DNA from 2 places in the Clostridium sp. DMHC 10 genome. Region 1 is predicted to be linked to the other one. Evidence: a T-box and tRNA genes for the amino acid it is inferred to sense, from the RefSeq annotation. Region 1 holds a T-box; the other holds one or more tRNA genes.

Region 1 (3,422 bases):
TACCTTACCAACCCAAAATGATTTTTCAGCAATTTGTATTTTATTATTCATCATTATCTCTCCTTCGTATATCTCTTGTATTACCGATGCTTTGATTATATGAGTTATTGACTATTTAAACTATGACCACAATCAATTTAAAATTTGATTTCAATCACAGAATTAATGGCTGCTTTTGGGGTAAATTATAGCTAAAGATAAAATAAAATGGAGGATAAAAATTATGAATAATATATTTAGTTTAGATCAAAAAATTGGAGAGATTGTTGCCAAGTTTCCAAGGGCTATGGAGATATTTAAACAGTATAAAATAGATTTTTGCTGTGGAGGAGATAGACTGCTTAAAGAAGCTATTAAGGAACAAAGACTAAGTGGAGAAGAAATAGTATCTAAAATAAATGAAGAATATAGTAAATATATAATTGAAGAGACAAAGAATGTAGATTGGAACAGAGAACCTTATTCAAGGCTAATTGAACACGTTATAAATACTCATCATGCTTATTTGAATGAGACACTACCGCGTCTTAGCAGCTTACAACAAAAATATTAAGAGTACACGGTGCAAACCACTCAGAACTAATTAAAGTACACAAGCTTTTTCACAGTTTAAAGATGGAATTTGAGCAGCATCTTATAAAGGAAGAAGAAATTGTATTTCCACTTATAATTGAATACGAAAAAACAGGAGATGAAGATATACTAATAAATGCAACTCAAAAAATCACAGAATTAGAAGAAGAACACGAGGGAGCAGGCTCTATATTAAAGGAATTAAGGGAAATTACAAATAATTATGAAATTCCAGAAGATGTTTGTAACAGTTATATAGGGACTTATAGACTGCTTGAAGCTTTGGAGGATGATACCTTTAGGCACATTCATCTTGAAAATAATATTATGTTCCCAAGACTTATGAGTGAAGCAAAGAAAGAGTAAGGGGTACAGAGTACAATGAAGGATGATTTATCTTCCTCTCGTCAGATAAATCTAAAACTTATAAAATGCTTAGATATTTCAATTGTCTGAGCATTTTTTCAGCGAGCAAACATTCACGGGGCATGGGTTTCGCTCATTGAGTTCATTACAATACTTCTTAAGTATTTCATTAGTTTATAAATTTATTGTACTGTCGAAAGTTGTTCAACAACAAATGCACCATCATTATACAAGGAAAGTAGCTTTAAAAATTACTTTTACAGAGAACTCCTATTTGGTGAGAGGGAGAGAGGAATATTAAAGTGAAAATGGCCTTGGAGCTCCGTACCGAAATTCATATGTTAGGCTGCGGCGGGTTTCTCACGTTAAAGGGATAGAGTATAATCATAGCCATTTTTGTGACGTACTTGAAGAGGCTTATATCGCGAGGTATAGGTAAAATAGGATGGTAACACGAAGGTTAACTCTCGTTCCTAAGATTAATTTCTTAGGAACGGGAGTTTTTTTATTTTCTATAAAGTTCATCCGAGGCACAAGGAAATCAATTCCTTTTCCATTTGATTTAAAAAATCATATTGGAGGAATGAAAAATGAATATTTTAATTGGAGGGGCATGGCCATATGCAAATGGATCACTGCATGTGGGACGTATTTCATCAGTATTACCAGGGGATGTTATTGCAAGGTATTATAGGGCGAAGGGAGATAACGTATTATATGTTTCAGGAAGTGACTGCCACGGAACACCAATTGCCATAAGAGCTAAAAAAGAAAATATAAAACCAGGTGCAATTACAGATAAGTACCATAAGGAATTCAAATATTGCTTTGATAAACTTGGATTTTCCTATGATTACTATTCAAGAACAGATGACGAATATCATAAAAAAGAGATTGAAAAGATAGTTAAAAAGTTATATAAAAATGGATTTATTTATGAAAAGGAAGTAAAACAGCTGTATTGTGAACATTGCAATCAATTTTTGCCAGACAGGTATGTTGAAGGAACTTGTCCAGTATGCGGCAATAAGGCAAGGGGAGATCAGTGTGATTCCTGTCAAACTATATTAGAACCACTAGAATTGAATAATAGAAAGTGCAAGCTATGCGGCGAAGAACCAGTTGTAAAAAGTGGAAAGCAATTGTATTTTGCACTTTCAAAATTTCAGCAAACCCTTAAAAAGTATTTTGATAAAACTAAAAGTGAATGGAGATTAAATGCGGTTAACAATACGGAAAGATATTTAAAAGAAGGGCTTCGCGACAGGGCAATTTCAAGAAACCTTGATTGGGGGATAGATGTGCCAATTGAAGGGTATGAGGATAAAAAAATATATGTTTGGATAGATGCTGTTCTTGGATATTTAACTGTGAGCAAAAAATGGGGAGAGGAAAATCATAAAGATTGGAAAAAGTTTTGGGATAAGGATGCTAGAAGCTACTATATTCATAGCAAAGACAATATTCCATTTCATACCGTTATACTTCCAGCCCTTTTAAGTGGAATTGGAATCGAAAAACTTCCTGACAGGGTTGTCTCTAGTGAATATGTGACTTTGGAAGGGAAAAAAATATCAACAAGTAACAATTGGGCGGTTTGGGTTCCAGATATAATTGAAAAATATAATCCAGATGCCATAAGATATTTTCTCATATCAAATGGGCCAGAGAGAAGGGATACGGATTTCTCTTTTAGAGAATTTATTAAGAAAAATAATAACGAGCTTCTTTCTGCATATGGCAATCTTGTAAATAGAACTTTGGTTTTTGTAAATAAGTATTTTGATAACTTCGTGCCAGAGGGAGAAGAAGATGAAGCTTTAAAAAAATCTATTTTAGAGCTGTATGTTAATATAGGAGATAAGATAGAACATGGAGAACTAAAAAATGCTGTTGATGAGGTTTTTGAATTTATAAGAAGCATAAATAAATATTTTGATGAAAATACTCCTTGGGTTACTATAAAGAGTGATAAGAAGATTTGCGGAAATGTTATTTATAATTGTTTAAATGCAATAGCTAATATAGCCAATATACTTGAACCATTTTTACCTTTTTCATCTCACAAAATTAAGCACTGGCTTGAATTTAATGTGGATAAGTTTGAGTATTTTTCTTTGGAGTGTGGAAAACAAATTGGGGAGTTTGAAATTTTGTTTGAAAGATTAGATAAAAAGATTATTGAAGAAGAAGAGATAAAGCTTCAAGCTAAAAAAGGATGATTTTCTTCTGTTTCACTACTGTGGGAGCGAAGTAACAATGCTGAAAGAACGATTTAAAAAAGTCCTAATAAATCTTAGATTTATAGGACTATTTAAGAAAGTACTTTTATCTAGTTCAAGAATCACATGGGCTAAACGCCTAAACCCACAGTGGTTTATGCGACGAAGCATTGTTACTTCGCAATCTTTGTACTATTTTCCTGGTGTAAAAGGGCAGTAGCCTATTTCATCACTTTTGTTTTTCATTTCTGCCCATAAATT
Region 2 (3,422 bases), 910 kb from region 1:
GGAATAATTTTTTATGTTAAGGTAATAAGCCGTGGGTATGTAAAGGCTGTTGATACTATAATAAGAAAGTTAATGAAACTTACTAGAATTATTGTAAATTTTATAATTTTTCATTTTTGAATCAATATTCTTAAATAAAAAATAAAAATTAGTTAATAAATAGCTTGAATAAATCTAAAAAAGCTTTTAAAATGTATATATGGGTATTAAGTTTTAACTCTAGAGGAGAGTTTTATTTATGAGTAAAAAGTCAAAACTAAAAATTATAATACTTATGGTTTTTATTATAAATATAGGATATATATTTGTTAATCAAGAACTCACTATGTTAAGAATAAAAAATGACATAAAGACTAAACAGGAAACCGTAGATAAGCTTAGCAGTGAGAATAGAAAATTACAGGATCAAATTAAACTTACTAAGACTGATAAATATACTGAAAAGCTCGCAAGGGAAAGATTGGGTCTTATAAAAGAAGGTGAAACTCCTGTAATGGATTCAAGTGAAAAAAATAAATAGCTTAATAAATTATAATTAACATACACAATATAAAATCAAGGAGGAGTCTTTTTAATATGACCTTAAAGGCAGGAAGTATTTTAGAAGGTACTGTTGTTAATATCACCAATTTTGGAGCTTTTGTTGAAGTAGATGGAAAAACTGGACTTGTTCATATATCCGAGGTGGCAGATTCATTTGTTAAGGATATAAGAGAATATTTAAAGGAAAAGGATAAAGTAAAAGTTAAAGTTCTTTCCGTAGATGACAATGGAAAAATAAGTTTATCGATAAAACAAGCTTCTGCACCTAAGAAATCAGCAAGACCAATTGAGATAGATTGGGTAAAGAAAAGTAAGCCACAGCCAACTGTTAATTTTGAGGATAAATTATCAAAATTTTTAAAGGACAGTGAAGAAAAATTTCAGGATTTAAAGAAACATCAAGATTCTAGAGCTAGAGGTTATAGAAAAAATTCAAGTAATTAAGATGGCTTTTAAAGGGAAGCATATCTATTTAAGAGGGTTTAATACCCTCTTAAATTTTGCCTTAAATTAATATATGTATATAGGAGGATGTGAAAAAAGGTATTCTATAGGTTTTACTATACAGCACATAAAGCCTTATGAGCGGCTCGTAAAAAAGAATACCTATATTTTTCACATGCTCCTATAGATGAACAACTTGAAACTTACAATTTTTGGGTTTCTTAATAAATAAATAAAAAAGTTTAAAAATGTTGTTGACAATAGTCTATGTATCATATATAATAAATATTGTCGCTGATGAGTGACATGCCGAAGTGGCGGAACTGGCAGACGCACAGGACTTAAAATCCTGCGATGCTAATCACATCGTACCGGTTCGATTCCGGTCTTCGGCACCAAATAATATATCGCGGGGTGGAGCAGTTGGTAGCTCGTCGGGCTCATAACCCGAAGGTCATAGGTTCAAGTCCTGTCCCCGCAACCATTAGTTTTTATATGCCGAAGTGGCGGAACTGGCAGACGCACAGGACTTAAAATCCTGCGATGCTAATCACATCGTACCGGTTCGATTCCGGTCTTCGGCACCAAGTAGCATATCGCGGGGTGGAGCAGTTGGTAGCTCGTCGGGCTCATAACCCGAAGGTCATAGGTTCAAGTCCTGTCCCCGCAACCATTATGGCGGAATAGCTCAGCTGGCTAGAGCATTCGGTTCATACCCGAAGTGTCGTAGGTTCAAGTCCTATTTCCGCTACCAAAAGACTGTTTGAATAAAACAGTCTTTTTTTATGTCCTTAATTAGAAGCACAATATATATGAACAACTTGAAACATAGAAATTATAAGTGCCAAATGTATTCTGTTAAATTAAAATTTAACTCAATGCACAATTCACAGTTCACAATGCACAATGAAGGTAGATTTACCTTTTGCTACGCTCAGGTAAATCTTAGAACTTGATAGTGTCAGTTTCGCTGAGCACTATATTTTAAGCACCTTGAGCATATTAAGTTTTTGGATTTTTCGAAGCATAGCGGAGAAAAATCGTCCTTCATTGTGAACTGTGCATTGTGCATTGTGAATTGCGTCAACTTTCAGTTTAACAGGATTAATTTGGCATTAGTCATTTTAACCTTTCAAGTTGTCTATCTATGTATATGTACTTTAAAATACTAAAATTTCACATGCAGCACTGTAAAAAAAGACGTAAAATACAAAAATAAAAAATCATGTTTAGTCATAATGTAAACTTATAGTATTTTATATATAGTAAAAATAAGTAAATAAGTATTGTAGGGATAAATGTCTTAAAAAAAACTTTTTGAATAAACATCAATTGACAAACATTTCCAGAACACTTTGATATAATTAACCTAAATTGTTTGTTATGGGTGGTGGATGTTATAATGCAATACGATAGCAATGTATTAACTTATGAGAGGGTTGCTAAGGAAAATAAAAAAGATACTAAAGTTAATAATGTAAACAAAATATTCATGATAAAACTTATACTATTTGCAGTGAGTTCGTTTTTTATAAGTAGGGTTGTAATTGTAGATTCTATGGCTCCGTTTGGAATTGCTTTTACAATTGTAATTTTAAATTTTAAGTTTGATAAAAAGATAGATACGGTATCGTGTATTTCATCTGCACTTGGATATATTTCTATTCATAGTGAACTTAAGGATTTCCATATGTATGTAATATCTATTTTAATTATGGGGGTTATATCCTTTACATTAAGCAAAATAACAAAGATTAAAAAACTGATTTTTATGTTTTCAACTATTTTTATAGAATTTACTATTTTTAAGTTCTTAATTTTAAATTTAACTATTGAGTCTGCCATTTTATTTTCTTTAATACAAGTGGCTTGTACCGTATCATTATATTATATTCTGAATTACTGTATTATATGTTTCGATAATATTAATTCTAGACATCTTTTTTCAAATGAAGAAATCATAAGCATGGCTATAACGATTTCTATTGCCATTTCAGGTACTAAAGGAACTGAACTTTTTGGTGTATCAATAAGAAACACATTATCGATGCTTTTTATACTAATTCTCGCATATGTAAGTGGAAGTGCAGTAGGAGCAGCATCTGGTATAGCTTTGGGTGCAATAGTTGGTATGAATACAGATAATATGCTTGTGTATATAAGTGTATTTGGTATAGCTGCATTAATAGTAGGAATTTTTAAGGAATCAGGAAAGCTAGTATCTGGAGCATCATATGTTATTATTTTGTGTATATTAATTTTATATTGTAAGGATCATGGAGATTTAAATTTTATAGAGGTTTTTTTAACCAGTGCAGCATTTGTAATAATACCAGATAAGGTTTATGAAAGAATTAGAAGTGAAATTAGCTGGGATAAAAAGCAGGAAATTATAAATGATAATTATATTGAGAAAATAAAGAATATTTTTGTGA

The links. The T-box of region 1 lies ahead of metG (methionine--tRNA ligase). A T-box ahead of a tRNA ligase gene usually reads a tRNA of that ligase, here a tRNA-Met.
Region 2: it has a tRNA-Met gene. The T-box ahead of metG (methionine--tRNA ligase) is inferred to sense a tRNA for this amino acid. The anticodon was not compared.

The regions. Positions count from the first base shown of each region.
Region 1 is NZ_LGVB01000015.1:1,526,707-1,530,128, reverse strand. It holds gene AGR56_RS09465 (FprA family A-type flavoprotein) at 1-51, opposite strand, end outside; partial or broken gene ric (iron-sulfur cluster repair di-iron protein) at 224-939, shown strand; T-box leader at 1,163-1,417, shown strand; gene metG (methionine--tRNA ligase) at 1,530-3,161, shown strand; gene AGR56_RS09450 (DUF438 domain-containing protein) at 3,354-3,422, opposite strand, start outside.
Region 2 is NZ_LGVB01000015.1:612,696-616,117, forward strand. It holds gene yabQ (spore cortex biosynthesis protein YabQ) at 1-120, shown strand, start outside; gene AGR56_RS04820 (septum formation initiator family protein) at 239-520, shown strand; gene AGR56_RS04825 (S1 domain-containing RNA-binding protein) at 577-987, shown strand; tRNA gene AGR56_RS04830 (tRNA-Leu) at 1,296-1,385, shown strand; tRNA gene AGR56_RS04835 (tRNA-Met) at 1,396-1,471, shown strand; tRNA gene AGR56_RS04840 (tRNA-Leu) at 1,485-1,574, shown strand; tRNA gene AGR56_RS04845 (tRNA-Met) at 1,585-1,660, shown strand; tRNA gene AGR56_RS04850 (tRNA-Met) at 1,665-1,741, shown strand; gene spoIIE (stage II sporulation protein E) at 2,390-3,422, shown strand, end outside.